2 regions of the Pseudomonas sp. 31-12 genome follow, and region 1 is predicted to be linked to the other one. Evidence: riboswitches for the same ligand, from Rfam matches in the RefSeq annotation. Region 1 holds a riboswitch; the other holds the start of a gene.
What was found. A riboswitch is a leader RNA that binds a small molecule or an ion and turns the genes downstream of it on or off. The one in region 1 is predicted to bind cobalamin.
Positions count from the first base shown of each region.

Region 2: another riboswitch for cobalamin. It lies ahead of cobW (cobalamin biosynthesis protein CobW); the one in region 1 lies ahead of cobO (cob(I)yrinic acid a,c-diamide adenosyltransferase).

Region 1 covers NZ_CP029482.1:2,090,178-2,097,757, forward strand. The annotation lists gene DJ564_RS09700 (sorbosone dehydrogenase family protein) at 1-863, opposite strand, end outside; gene DJ564_RS09705 (hypothetical protein) at 931-1,515, opposite strand; cobalamin riboswitch at 1,669-1,902, shown strand; gene cobO (cob(I)yrinic acid a,c-diamide adenosyltransferase) at 1,983-2,594, shown strand; gene DJ564_RS09715 (cobyrinate a,c-diamide synthase) at 2,605-3,942, shown strand; gene bluB (5,6-dimethylbenzimidazole synthase) at 3,939-4,589, shown strand; gene cbiB (adenosylcobinamide-phosphate synthase CbiB) at 4,586-5,494, shown strand; gene cobD (threonine-phosphate decarboxylase CobD) at 5,487-6,488, shown strand; gene DJ564_RS09735 (cobyric acid synthase) at 6,476-7,580, shown strand, end outside.
Region 2 covers NZ_CP029482.1:3,847,146-3,854,725, reverse strand. The annotation lists gene DJ564_RS18155 (fatty acid cis/trans isomerase) at 1-269, shown strand, start outside; gene DJ564_RS18150 (acyltransferase) at 454-1,488, shown strand; gene nfuA (Fe-S biogenesis protein NfuA) at 1,546-2,130, shown strand; gene cobM (precorrin-4 C(11)-methyltransferase) at 2,383-3,129, opposite strand; gene DJ564_RS18135 (cobalamin biosynthesis protein) at 3,228-3,641, opposite strand; gene DJ564_RS18130 (CbtA family protein) at 3,638-4,342, opposite strand; gene DJ564_RS18125 (CbtB-domain containing protein) at 4,354-4,545, opposite strand; cobalamin riboswitch at 4,664-4,892, opposite strand; cobalamin riboswitch at 5,121-5,333, shown strand; gene cobW (cobalamin biosynthesis protein CobW) at 5,431-6,492, shown strand; gene cobN (cobaltochelatase subunit CobN) at 6,496-7,580, shown strand, end outside.

The DNA of each region.
Region 1 (7,580 bases):
ACCAGATCGCTGCCGATTTCGTCGCGCTCATTGACCGCCGTCCACAGCGCGCCGGTCTGCGGTTCCCACGCAAGGCCGTTTGGATTGCGAATCCCCGAGGCGAAGATCCGGTGGTTGCCGGTGGCGCGATCCACTTCCCAGATCGCCGCCCGACCTTCCTCCTGATCCAGACCATTTTCGCCAACGTTGCTGTTGGAGCCGACCGTGACGTACAGCTTGCTCCCATCCTTGCTGGCGATGACGTTTTTGGTCCAGTGATGATTCAGCGTGCCGCCTGGCAGATCGACTACCTTGATTGGTTGCGACTTGATCGCGGTGTCGCCATTTTCATAGTGAAAACGCAGCAAGCGATCGGTGTCGGCGACGTACAGGTCGTTGCCGACGAGCGTCATGCCGAAAGGCGAATTGAGGTTTTCCAGGAACACCGTGCGGGTTTCGGCGATGCCGTCGTGGTCCTTGTCCCGCAGCAGCGTGATGCGGTTCGGGCTGGGAACGCCGGCACCGGCGCGGCCCATGACTTTGCCCATGACCCAGCCGCGAATGCCTTTGCCGTCATCGGGTTTCGGTGGCGCGTTGGTTTCAGCCACCAGCACATCGCCGTTGGGCAGCACGTAGAGCCAGCGCGGGTGATCGAGCCCCTCGGCAAATGCCACCACCTGAGTGCCGGCTGCGGCGGTGGGTTTCGCACCTTCCGGCCAGCCGATCGCCGGGGCGATATTCACCGTCGGGATCAGGGTCTTGTTCGGTTCGGGCAACTTGGGTGACGGGCCGGTGCCGTCGGAGACTTGCAGGCTGGAGGTTTCACCACAAGCGGCGAGCCCTCCGGCGAGCGCGATGACAAGAACGAGCTGGGGCTTGCGCATGCTGGACTTCCCTATGAATGCATTGACTTAATCATAGAGAAGCTTAGACGCGCGATGGTTCAACCGGTCAGCCGCGGGCTTCCTTGAGCAGGACGGCGATGCCAGGGTGATAGTTGCCGGCTTCGTTACGCAACTTGCGATAGGCGTACGGGAAATACCAGGCCACGGCGCAGCTGTGTTCCTTTTGCAGGTCGTCGACCATGTCCTGGAGTTCTTCCGGCGTCGCGCTCTGCTGGGCCTTTTGTGGCGCAACGAACAGGCAGCCGAGTTTCAGGTCGCTGGCGTAGCTGATGCGTTTGGCGTCGCTGGTGATGTCCTGCAATGCCTGGGTCAGGTTCAGGCTATTGACCTTCGGCCAGCGTTGCGTGGCCTGCAGGTAGGCGCGTTCTTCGGCGGTGGCGATAAACAGATCGGCGCGACTGTTGCGTTCGCCTTCTTCGTTCTGTTTACGGGTCGGCGTTTGTTGCAGCGTGACCATTTCCGCCATCCAGGCCGCGGCGGAGAGTAAGCCAAGGTTGGCTTTTTCGTCGTACCAATAAGGCGTGTCGTTATCGCCGCGCACTGCATTGTAGCGGTCAATACAGTCAAACCAGCGTTCCAGCACCGGTCGCAGGAATTCCAGCTTCGGATTGCTGATGATCATGCCTTGCATGTGCTCACCCTTGTAATTTTGTTGTTGGGTTGTGGCTCTTTGATATCACTGCTGGCAGTGTGGTGCAAGTTGGGGTGTCAGTAAATTGACCGGCGGCAGTATATCGCTCGCCCGGGCTTTGTCTTCAATTGACGCTCCACCCCCAACCCTCTAACCTTCGCGCTTGTTTCAGGTGCTCTGTGGCGACGCCGACAGAGTGAAACAGGGAAGCCGGTGAGTGACTATCTTCACGCGACGAAACGTCACGATCCCGGCGCTGCCCCCGCAACGGTAAATGAGTGAAGACTGCGCCTTGAGCCACTGTGTCGACTGTCGACATGGGAAGGCGCGCAGTCCGGCGAATGCTGCTCATGAGCCCGGAGACCGGCCTGATTCATCCAACGGCATCACGGTGGGCGATGCCAGGCTTCTTGCCGTCTATTCTTGTGCCTGCCCGCCGTTATCCAGCCTCAACGGAGAGCTCCCCCATGACTGATTCCCCTGATCGTGACGAACGCCACCTTGCGCGCATGCAGCGCAAAAAAGCCGTGATCGACGAACGCATCGCCAACTCGCCGAACGAGTGCGGCCTGCTGCTGGTGCTGACCGGCAACGGCAAAGGCAAAAGCAGCTCGGCCTTCGGCATGCTCGCCCGCTCCATGGGCCACGGCATGCAGTGCGGCGTGGTGCAGTTCATCAAGGGCCGCAACAGCACTGGCGAAGAACTGTTCTTCCGGCGCTTCCCGGAGCAGGTGCGTTTTCATGTGATGGGCGAGGGCTTCACCTGGGAAACCCAGGACCGTCAGCGCGACATCGCCGCCGCCGAGGCCGCGTGGGCGGTGTCCCAGGAACTGTTGCGTGACCCGTCGATCGGTCTGGTGGTGCTGGATGAGTTGAACATTGCCCTGAAGCACGGCTACCTCGATCTGGATCAGGTACTCAGTGATTTGCAGGCACGTCCGCCGATGCAACACGTGGTGGTCACCGGTCGCGGCGCCAAGCCGGAAATGATCGAACTGGCCGACACGGTCACCGAAATGGGTGTGATCAAGCACGCGTTCCAGGCCGGGATCAAAGCGCAAAAAGGCGTCGAGTTGTGAGCTGCGCTTTATGAATAGCCATCGTCATTGCCCGGCGGTACTGATCGCCGCGCCGGCTTCCGGTCAGGGCAAGACCACCGTCACCGCCGCGCTGGCCCGTTTGCATCGCAATCAGGGACGCAAGGTCCGCGTGTTCAAATGCGGGCCGGACTTTCTCGACCCGATGATTCTCGAGCGCGCCAGCGGTGCGCCGGTGTATCAGCTGGACATGTGGATGGTCGGCGAGCAGGAAAGTCGTCGACTGTTGTGGGAAGCCGCCGGTGAAGCCGACCTGATCCTTATCGAAGGCGTCATGGGGCTGTTCGACGGTACGCCGTCCAGCGCTGACCTGGCGCGGCACTTCGGTGTGCCGGTGCTCGGCGTGATCGATGGCACGGCCATGGCGCAGACCTTTGGAGCGCTGGCGCTGGGTTTGGCGAAGTATCAGCCGGACTTGCCGTTTGCCGGTGTGTTGGCCAACCGTGTGGGCACGCTACGTCATGCGCAATTGCTCGAAGGCAGCCTGACTGAAGGTTTGCGCTGGTACGGCGCGTTGTCGCGGGAAACCGGGATCGAATTGCCGAGCCGTCACCTTGGTTTGGTCCAGGCCAGTGAGTTGAACGATCTCGACCTGCGCCTCGATTCGGCGGCTGAGTCGCTGGCCAGCAGTTGCGATGTGGCGCTGCCGCCCGCCGTGGAATTCGCCGGGCCCGATGTGATCGCCGCCAAGCCTTTGCTTAAAGGCATCCGAATCGCCGTGGCCCGTGATGAAGCATTCGCTTTCACCTACGGCGCGAGCCTGGATTTGCTGCGGGCCATGGGCGCTGAATTGTCGTTCTTCTCGCCGATCCGCGATGCTGATTTGCCGGAGGCGGACAGCCTTTATCTGCCGGGTGGTTATCCGGAACTGCACCATGTGGCGCTGTCACAAAACACCTCGATGCTCGATGCGATCCGCGCCCATCATGCTGCCGGCAAACCGTTGTTGGCCGAGTGTGGCGGGATGTTGTACCTGCTCGACTCCTTGACCGATGTCGAAGGCACTCGCGCCGAACTGGTCGGCTTGCTCAAAGGTGATGCGGTGATGCAAAAGCGTCTTGCTGCGCTGGCGTTGCAAGCGGTTGAGTTGCCGGAAGGTTCGCTGCGCGGGCACACCTATCACCATTCGCTGACCAGCACCGAGCTTGAGCCGATTGCCCGCGGGCTGAGCCCCAATGGCGGGCGTGGGGCTGAGGCGGTTTATCGTGAGGGGCGGATGACCGCCTCTTATGTGCACTATTATTTTCCGTCCAATCCATCGGCGGTTGCAGCGCTATTTGCGCCTGACCAAAACCCTGTGGGAGCGGGCTTGCCCGCGAAGAGGCCATGAGCGACAACGCCTTCTCCGAGGCCGAACGCGAAGCGGTTTATCGGGCAATTGCTGAACGCCGTGACATGCGTCATTTCAGCGGTGGCACGGTCGAGCCCGAGTTACTGCGACGCCTGCTCGAAGCCGCCCACCAGGCGCCGAGCGTCGGCCTGATGCAGCCCTGGCGGTTCATCCGCATCAGCGACCGGACACTGCGCGGCAAGATCCAGCAACTGGTGGAAGAAGAACGCATCCGTACCGCCGAAGCGCTCGGCGAGCGCACCGACGAATTCATGAAGCTCAAGGTCGAAGGCATCAACGACTGTGCCGAGGTGTTGGTCGCCGCGCTGATGGACGATCGCGAGCGCCACATCTTCGGGCGTCGCACCTTGCCGGAAATGGACATGGCCTCGTTGTCCTGCGCGATCCAGAACCTTTGGCTGGCCTCTCGCGCGGAAGGCCTGGGCATGGGCTGGGTGTCGCTGTTCGAGCCGCAAGCGCTGGCGGACTTGCTGGGTTTGCCCGCCGGGGCCAAGCCGTTGGCGGTTCTTTGTCTCGGTCCGGTCAAGGAATTCTATCCGGCGCCGATGCTGGTACTCGAAGGGTGGGCGCAGCCGCGTCCGCTCAGTGAGTTGCTGTATGAAAATTATTGGGGAGTGAGTCAATGAGTGTGGCGTTATTGAGTGTCGCCGCGGTTGCGCTGGACGCGCTGCTGGGTGAACCCAAACGCTGGCATCCGCTGGTGGCGTTCGGCCGTTTTGCCGACCGCATCGAGCAACGTTTCAATGGTGAGGGGCGTGGCTGGCGCAGTCACGGCGTCACCGCTTGGGTGATTGCCGTGTTGCCGCTGACCTTGCTGGCCACGGCGTTTTCCTGGGCGCCTTATGTCGGCTGGATCGTCGAGATCCTTGCGCTCTATTGCGCCCTCGGCATGCGCAGCCTCGGTGAACACGTCGAGCCGGTGGCCAAGGCTCTGCGCAGTGATGATCTGATTGAGGCGCGCATACGCGTGGGCTATCTGGTCAGCCGTCAGACCAGCGAACTGGACAAAACCGAAGTCGCCCGCGCTGCCACCGAATCAGTCCTGGAGAACGGCAGCGATGCGGTGTTCGCCGCGCTGTTCTGGTTTGCCGTGGCCGGCGCGCCTGGCGTGGTGCTCTATCGCTTGAGCAACACCCTTGATGCGATGTGGGGTTATCGCAACGAACGCTTCGAGCGTTTCGGCTGGGCGGCGGCGAAGATCGACGACGTCCTCAACTACATTCCTGCGCGCTTGGTGGCGTTGACCTACGCACTGCTGGGCAAAACCCGACTGGCGTTGAAATGCTGGCGCACCCAGGGCCCGACCTGGGACAGCCCGAACGCCGGGCCGGTGATGGCGGCCGGTGCTGGTGCGCTCGGCGTCGAGTTGGGCGGGGCGGCGATCTATCACGGTGAACTGCATCAGCGTCCGCAACTGGGCGAAGGCATGCCGGCGGATGCCGACTCCATCGACCGTGGCTGGCAATTGGTCCAGCGCGGGGTATGGTTATGGCTGCTGATTCTCTGCGTGGGAGCTGAATTCTATGCTTGAGCACGGTGGCCGGTTGCGCAAGGCGGCGCTCGAATACGGCATTGCCGAAGCCGATTGGCTGGACCTGTCGAGCGGGCTCGCGCCGTGGCCATTTCCGGTTCCGCAGATTCCACTGCGGGCCTGGGCGCGCTTGCCGGAAACCGATGACGGTCTGGAGCAGGCGGCCTGCGATTATTACGGCGCCGCCCAGGTGCTGCCGGTTGCCGGCTCGCAAATGGCCATTCAGTTGTTGCCGCGTTTGCGTCGGGCCGGCAAGGTCGGCGTGCTGTCGCCGTGTTACGCCGAGCACGCGCAAGCCTGGCGGCGTAACGGCTACATCGTGCGCGAAGTGCTGGAGCAGGAAGTCGACTTCTATATTGACAGCCTCGACGTGCTGGTGGTGGTCAACCCCAACAACCCGACGGGCTTGAGCCTGACTCCGAGCCGTCTGCTCGACTGGCATGCCCGGCTGGCGTCGCGCGGTGGCTGGCTGGTGGTGGACGAAGCGTTCATGGACAACACACCGACGCTGAGTCTGGCGCCGTTTGCTCATCTGGTCGGCTTGATTGTGCTGCGTTCCTTCGGCAAGTTCTTTGGCCTGGCCGGTGTGCGGCTGGGCTTTGTGCTGGCTGAGCGCAAGCTGCTCAAATTGCTCGCCGAGCAGGTGGGGCCGTGGGCGGTCAGCGGGCCGACACGCGTGTTGGGCCAAGCCTGTTTGCTGGACACTGAAGGCCATGCAAGGCAGCGGGTGCGCAGCGAAGCGGCCAGCGAGCGTCTGGCATTTTTGCTCGGGCAGTATGGTTTGCAGGCGCAGGGTGGCTGCGCGTTGTTTCAATGGCTGATCACCGAGCATGCTGAAGCGCTTCACGAGTTCATGGCGCGGCGCGGCATTTTGCTGCGGCTGTTCACCCACAACAGCAGCGTGCGTTTCGGCTTGCCTGCCGAGGAGGCCGATTGGCTGCGTCTCGAACAAGCACTTCAGGCCTTCGCCAAGAAAACACAATGTCCACGTTAATGGTGCAAGGCACCACCTCCGACGCCGGTAAAAGCACCCTGGTGACGGCGCTGTGTCGCTGGGTCACGCGTCAGGGTGTGCGCGTCGTGCCGTTCAAGCCGCAAAACATGGCGCTCAACAGTGCCGTGACCGCCGACGGTGGCGAGATCGGTCGCGCGCAAGCGGTGCAGGCCCAGGCGGCCAACCTTGAACCGCACACCGACATGAACCCGGTGCTGCTCAAACCCAACAGCGACACCGGCGCCCAAGTGATCATCCATGGTCGCGCGGTGACGACGATGAACGCGGTCGCCTATCACGACTACAAAACCATCGCCATGCAAGCGGTGCTGGCCTCCCATGGGCGATTGAGCGCGGCGTATCCGGTGGTGATGGTCGAAGGTGCGGGTTCGCCGGCCGAGATCAATCTGCGTGCTGGCGACATCGCCAACATGGGCTTTGCCGAAGCGGTGGATTGCCCGGTGGTGTTAATTGCCGACATCAATCGTGGCGGGGTTTTTGCGCATCTGGTGGGCACGCTGGAACTGCTGTCGCCGACCGAACAGGCGCGGGTCAAAGGCTTCATCATCAACCGTTTTCGTGGCGACATCGCCTTGCTGCAACCTGGTCTCGACTGGCTGGAAGCACGCACCGGCAAACCGGTGATCGGCGTGCTGCCGTATGTGATGGATCTGCACCTGGAGGCCGAGGACGGCATCGATCAGCGCCAGACCGACAAGGCTGAGCGCGTGCTGAAAGTAGTCGTACCGGTGCTGCCGCGCATCAGTAACCACACCGACTTCGATCCGCTGCGCCTGCATCCGCAAGTGGACCTGCAATTCATCGGCCCCGGCCAGGCGATTCCTGCGGCCGACCTGATCATTCTTCCCGGCTCGAAAAGCGTGCGCAGTGACCTTGCGTATTTGCGGGCCAGTGGCTGGGACACGGCCATCAGTCGTCATCTGCGTTATGGCGGCAAAGTGCTGGGGATCTGCGGCGGTCTGCAAATGCTCGGTGAGCAGGTGCACGACCCGCTGGGCCTCGAAGGTGCGCCGGGTTCCAGTACCGGCCTGGGTTTACTGGCGTTCGAAACGCAGCTCGAAGAAGAGAAGC
Region 2 (7,580 bases), 1.8 Mb from region 1:
GGCTCGACACCGTGACGATTTTTCCGGGCGTGCTCAGCAGCTATCCGAATTTCATGTTCAACATTCCGGCCGACCAGGTGCCGGCGTTCGTCGATGCCATGGAAAACGCCAAGGACGCGCACCGTTTCGAGAAAATCGTCGAGCGCTGGGGTATTCGCCGCAGCCATCCGCAGTTCTGGTTCTACTTCCATGACCTGAGCCGCTACATCCACGAAACCGAGCCGGTGGAAGAGGGCGTGCTGGACATGAACCGGTACGAGAATCTTTGATCGACCTTTAAGGGTGAGCAGGTGTCGGATTTCATAGGCACCGCCAATCCCTTGTGGGAGCGAGCCTGCTCGCGATAGCGGTGTATCAGGCAAATCAATATCGACTGACACTCCGCTATCGCGAGCAGGCTCGCTCCCACAGCGGATGTGTGGTGGTTTGGAGATTAGCGATCGGAGGGCCACCATGTTGATTTCAGTACAGGCACTGCGCGCCGTCGCGGCCTGGACGGTGGTCTGCCACCATTTTATGCAGATTTTCTTCGACTTCCAGGCCCGTGGCCCGGTGGGGCAGATGTTCATCGATAAGGGCGCGGTGGGCGTTGATATCTTCTTTGTCATCAGCGGGCTGGTGATCTTCCTGTCCACCGAAGGCAAATCGCTGCCGCCCGGGCGGTTTCTTCTGTATCGACTGTTTCGCATCGTTCCGGCGTACTGGCTGTACACGGTGCTGATGGCGCTGGTGGTCGTGTTCGCACAGCCTGTATTGCCGGATCAGACGATCGACTGGTCGCATTTCCTGCTGTCGCTGTTGTTCATTCCCACGGAAAACCCCGGCGGCTACGGGATTTATCCGACGCTTAATGTCGGCTGGACGCTGAACTACGAAATGCTCTTCTACGTGCTGTTTGCCTGGGCATTGCTGTTTCGCTTGCAGGTTCGGCTGCTGATTGTTGGCGCGCTGTTGTTTGTGGTGTGTCAGGCCTGGACCGGATATGGCTGGATCAGCGAGTTCTACCATTCGGACATTGTTTATGAGTTTCTGCTGGGGATCGCCATCGGCATGATTTACCGGCGCGGCTGGATCAAACCCGGTTTCTGGCTGCCCTTGCTGGGGATTGGCGGCGCATTGCTGGCGATTTATAACCTGGCACCGCAGCCACGTTTCATCGCCTGGGGCGTGCCCAGTGCGGTGCTGGTGATGGCGTGCATGGCGCTGGAACGCTTTTTCGAGAACACCCGGCTGTTCAAGGTGCTCGGCGATTGTTCCTACTCGGTGTACCTGATGCACGTGCTGGTGCTGTCTGCCGGCGGATTTTTCGCACAGCGTTATGGGGTAAATCCCTACGTGATGTTCGCTGTTTGCGTGCTGACCATCGGTGTGGCCTCCTGGGCAAGTTACGAATTTGTGGAAAAAAGCAGCTATCGGTGGCTTAAAGGCTGGATTGACGGCGAATCGGCAAGCAACGTTGTTCCGGCTCTTTCCCGACAAAAATACTAGGACTTTGTACGGCGCGATGATTGGCGTAAACTGCGCCCAAGCCTGCGAGGAGTTTCCATGACCGCTATTACCATCACTGACGCCGCCCACGATTATCTGGCTGATCTGCTCTCCAAGCAGAACACCCCGGGTATCGGCATCCGCGTCTTTATCACCCAGCCTGGCACCCAGTACGCCGAAACCTGCATTGCCTACTGCAAGCCGGGCGAAGAGAAACCTGAAGACACCGCGCTGGGGCTGAAAAGCTTCACCGCTTACATCGATTCGTTCAGCGAAGCTTTCCTGGACGACGCGGTTGTCGACTACGCCACCGACCGCATGGGCGGCCAGCTGACGATCAAGGCGCCCAACGCCAAAGTGCCGATGGTCAACGCCGACAGCCCGGTCAACGAGCGTATCAACTATTACCTGCAAACCGAGATCAACCCGGGGCTGGCCAGCCACGGCGGTCAGGTCAGCCTGATCGATGTGGTCGAAGACGGCATCGCGGTGCTGAAGTTCGGCGGCGGCTGCCAGGGCTGTGGCCAGGCAGACGTCACCCTTCGCGAAGGCATCGAGCGCACCTTGCTCGAGCGCATTCCCGAGCTCAAGGGTGTACGCGATGTGACTGACCACACGCAGAAAGAAAACGCCTACTACTAAGGTGTTCGCTGCGAAATGAAAAAACGGCACCCGTGAGTGCCGTTTTTTTATGGGTGATCGATTATCTGTGAGTGAATGGACTTACCTGTGGCGAGGGGATTTATCCCCGTTGGGCAGCGAAGCGGCCCCCTGCATTCTTCCGGGTGCACCTCGCAATCAGGTTTAGCGACGGCTTCGCCGCCGAACGGGGCGGTGCGACGTTTCGCTAAATCCCCTCACCACAGAGCCACTTATCTCAGCGTTGTGCTTGGCTCAGGGCCTGTAGAGATGCGCATGCCCCGCGCGATACAGCGACGACTCGCTGAACTGATCACTTCCCAACACCCGGCCCACCAGAATTAACGCCGTACGCCGAAACCCTTTCGCCGCAACCTTCCCGGCAATGTCCTCAATCGTCCCCACCACCCAATCCTGATCCGGCCAGCTCGCTCGGTGAATCACCGCGATCGGGCAGTCTGCGCCGTAATGCGGCAGCAATTGGGCGATGATCTTTTCCAGATGCTGCACGCCCAAATGAATCGCCATGGTCGCCCCATGCTGCGCCAGGCTCCCCAGTTCTTCACCGGCCGGCATCACGGTCTTGTCGGCATAGCGGGTCAGAATCACACTCTGTGAGACGTCGGGCAGCGTCAGTTCCGCCCCCAAGAGCGCCGCACACGCCGCCGTCGCCGTGACCCCGGGAACGATTTCAAACGCAATCCCGAGTTCACGCAGATAGCGAATCTGCTCACCAATCGCCCCATAAAGACTCGGATCACCGGAATGCACCCGCGCGACGTCCTGACCGTTGGCGTGGGCGGTCTTGATCAGTTCGATGATCTGCTCCAGGTGCAATTCAGCGCTGTTGACCACCTGTTCGGCACAATGGCCTTCGAGCACCGCGGCAGGCACCAAAGAGCCGGCATAGATGATCACCGGGCAACTGCGAATCAGCCGTTGGCCTTTGACGGTGATCAGTTCCGGGTCGCCGGGACCTGCGCCAATGAAGTAGACGGTCATCGTCCGTTCCTTTGAATAAAGAGTCTGTTGGAAAAAGGGCTCGGGCAACGCTTGATATGAAGATTGCTCATGATCGGAGGTGGGGATTATCGGGGATCTTACGCAACGCAGGCCAATGCGAGGGTGGCCTGGGCATATTTTTGTCGTGAAATCAGCAGTTTCGCCGGTGCCTTGGCCAGGTGTTCGGCCAGGGCCAGGGCGGCACTTTCCGCCACGCCGTAGCAGCCGGTGCGTTCGAACGCGATGTCCGAATGGTGGCTGAGTTGCGGTTTGTAACCTTTCAATTGCTCACTGCTGAAATACATCAGCGGCAACGCGAGTTGTTCGGCGAGTTCGACCAGGCCAGGCTCATCACGCTTCAGGTCGATGCTGGCCAGGGCCTTGATCTGGTGAAGTCCGATTTTATGAGCCTGCAGTGCCTGATCGAGTAACGCCCGCAGCGTGCTGGCGGGGCAGCCGCGCTGGCAGCCCAGGCCGACCACTAAAGTCGGCGCCGTGCAGGTATCAATCATGCGTGGTATTGGCCATCGCTTTTGCGGCGGAACAACCAGGCGCTGATCAGGCCCAGGGCCAGCCAGAACGCGATGTTGGTCAACTGCGAAGCGATTTTGAACTGCGCTTCGAGGGCTTCCGGAGCGAGCATCGAGTGCACTTCCGGTTGTGGCGCGCCGACTACGTGCGGAACGGCGAGAATCGCCACGCCGAGGATCTTCATCAGCCAGTGGCGGCTGAACACAATCAACGCAATGCCGGCGGCGGTGGAAGCGGCCGTACAGATCCACCAGAGTTGCCGTTGGGCCAGATCAGCCGCGGCAGTGCCCGGCAGTTCAGGCGGCAGGCCGAGGGTCGGCGCGAGCACGAAGGTCGCGTAACCGGCCAGGCCCCAGAGCAGGCCCTGAGAGGTTTTGGTCGGTGCACGCAAGGTGTAGAGACCGGCGAGCATCAGGGCGAAACCGACAGCCACCACCAGATTGCCACCCGTGGTCGACAGCAGGCGCTGCCAGCCGTCTTCCGGCTCCCAGGCTTCGGCGTCGTGAGTGTGAGCGGCGACACCGGCGGCGTGCTCGTGGACTTCAACCGCGGCCGGCTCGGATTTTTCGTAGGTTTCGGCCTGCAGAATCAGCGGTGACACCCAGAAACTTTGCAGCAGGGTCAGCAACAGGGCGGCCAGCAGCCCGCTGAAACCTGCGGTTTGCGCAATACGCTTGATCATGTCGACAGGTCTCAATGGCACGGGAAGGCGGAGCTGTGACGGGTATCGTGCGCGGCGTTGTGCACCGCTTCGATGTGCGAGAAACCGGCGAAATAGACGAGACACGCGCCGAGGATCGACGCACACACGGCGGCGGTCAGGCGTTGGCTCAGGGTTGTGGTGGTGCTGGCGGTGCTGTGGCCGGTGCTGCTGATGATCGACATGGCGCTTCCCTCTGGTCTGTCAGCGGGTGAATAGAGCGCATGGAAGACCCCTGCGAGTCGGGCACGCAGAGGTTCAACAGCGCCCGCCCACCGCGGGTTTGTTATTCAGTGATCGTAGTGGTCACTTTGTGTTGCGGGCCGGTCTCCGGGCTCACGAGGGGTGCTGGCTTTCGCCGGAACCTGCAAGCATCACCTTCCCATGCCGAACTGCTGGCACAGTGGATCTGACGCTTCGCTCGCTTACCGTTGCGGGGGCAGCACCGGACTGACATGGCTTTGAGTAAAGCACATGATTCACCGGTTTCCCGTTTCACCCTGTGAAGGGCACCCGTAACAAGGCGTGTAGGAGAGCATGGGCGGGGGTTTGGCGTCAATTGCCATGGGTTCTCATTCGACACCCAATACCTGTGGCGAGGGAGCTTGCTCCCGCTGGGTTGCGAAGCGACCCCCGGCATTCCTTCAGGCGTACCTCTCAAGCAGGTATTGCGACGGCTTCGCCGCCGAACGGGAGCAAGCTCCCTCGCCACAGGGGGGCGTGAGGTCTCACGAGACATTGACCCGCCCCCACACGATGCGTAGCCTTGCGCTTTCGAGGTTCTTCGGCATTTGCCGAAGCTAAGAAGGGAACGCGGTCGATGCCGCGGCTGCCCCCGCAACTGTGAACGGTGATGTTCGCTGCCACGCCACTGCAAACCCTGTCCAGCGGGTTCGCGGGAAGGCGCAGCGAATGCCAATCTGCATTTGGCACACCGTCAGCCAGGAGACCTGCCTCGACACAGATTCTCACTACAACCGGGCGGGGTGATCCGGTGGCGAACTCTTCCGCGCGCGCCCGTCGCTGCGATTGTCGTCCCGTATGCCCGCCACCTTGCCAAAGGGCATCCGATGAAAACACTGGCCAAACTCCCCGTCACCATCGTTACCGGCTTCCTCGGCTCGGGCAAAACCACCTTGCTGCGGCACATGCTCGACAACGCGCAGGGCCGCCGCATCGCGGTGATCGTCAACGAGTTTGGCGAGCTGGGCATCGACGGCGAAATCCTCAAGCAATGCTCCATTGGCTGCACCGAAGAAGAAGCCAACGGCCGCGTCTACGAACTGGCCAACGGCTGCCTGTGCTGCACCGTCCAGGAAGAATTCTTCCCGGTGATGCGCGAACTCGTCGCCCGTCGCGGCGACCTTGATCACATCCTGATCGAAACCTCGGGCCTGGCCTTGCCAAAGCCGCTGGTTCAAGCCTTCCAGTGGCCGGAAATCCGCAGCGCCTGCACCGTTGACGCAGTCATCACCGTGGTCGACAGCCCGGCCGTTGCCGCCGGCACCTTCGCGGCTTTCCCGGACCAGGTCGACGCCCAGCGCAAACTCGACCCGAACCTGGACCACGAATCGCCGCTGCACGAGCTGTTCGCCGACCAACTGGCCAGCGCCGACCTGGTGATCCTCAACAAGGCCGACCTGATCAGCCCTGAAGACCTCGCCCGTGTACGCCTGGAAGTCGCCGAAGAGTTGCCGCCCGCCGTCAAAGTCATCGAAGCCAGCAGCGGCCGTGTGCCACTGGACGTGTTGATCGGCCTCGGTGCCGGTTCCGAAGAACACATCGACAGCCGTCACAGCCATCACGATTACCACCATGAAGGTGAAGACGATCATGATCACGACGCCTTCGATTCCATCTCCATCGAACTGCCGCAAGCCGACGAAAGCCTGCTGCTGGACGCGCTGACCCAACTGGTGGTCCAGCACGGCATCCTGCGCGTCAAAGGTTTCGCGGCGATTCCGAACAAGCCGATGCGCTTGCTGATCCAGGGCGTGGGCACGCGTTTCGACAAGCATTTCGACCGTCAGTGGGGCGCCGAAGAAGCGCGTACCACGCGCCTGGTGCTGATCGGCCAGGAACTGGACGCCACGCTGCTTGAAGCGCAATTGCGCGCCGCGCTCAGCGTTTAAGCCATGCACCTGCTCAGGACCCAGCCCGGCGGTTTCGTGTCGGATGACAACATTGCCGACCTTGGACAAACCCCCGCCGAGTTGGTGATCCTGTGCAGCGGCGATTCCAGCCTGGCGTTGCTCGCCGAAGCGGCGCAGCAGTTGCCCGACGATTACCCCAGCGTGCGTCTGGCCAACCCGATGCAGGTGCAGAATCACGCCTCGGTCGACCTGTATGTCGACGAAGTGCTGCGCCATGCCAAGGTGATCCTGATTTCGCTGCACGGCGGCATCGCCTATTGGCGTTACGGTGTCGAGCGTCTGGTGGAGCTGTCCCAACGTGGTGTGCAACTGATTCTGGTGCCCGGCGATGATCGTCCTGACCCGGAGCTCAGTGACCTGAGCACCGTGATAGCCGAAGACCGCGACCGGCTTTGGCAGTTTTTGCGTCAGGGCGGCATGGCCAATGCCCTGGATTTCTTCCGCTGTCTGGCCAATCGCTGGCTGGATCGCGACTACGCCTGGGCCGAGCCGCAAACCCTGCCGCGCACAGCGATTTACCATCCACAAAAAAGCCCCGCTGAACTGAGCGATTGGCAAGCCGACTGGCAGGCCGGTCAACCGGTGGCGGCGGTGCTGTTCTATCGCTCGCATTTGCAGGCGGCGAACACGGCGTTCATCGATGTTTTCTGCCAGCGTTTGCAGGCGGCGGGGTTGAACCCGTTGCCCGTTGCCGTGGCCAGTTTGAAAGAGCCCGGCTGCCTGACGGTGGTCGAGGACCTGCTGGACGAAGTCGAGGCGGGGGTGATTCTCAACACCACCGGCTTCGCGCAATCAAGCCCTGAAGCGCCGCATTTGCGGCCGTTTCGCCGCAACATTCCGGTGATCCAGGCGATTTGCGCCCAGGACAACGAGCCCGGTTGGCTCGCGAGCGAGCAGGGCCTCGGCCCGCGTGATCTGGCGATGCACATCGCGCTCCCGGAGCTGGACGGACGGATCATCAGCCGACCGATCAGCTTCAAGGACTTGGCGTGGCGCAGTGAGCGCAGTCAGTCGGACGTGGTGTGCTATCGGGCGCAACCGGAACGCATGGATTTCGTTGCCGAACT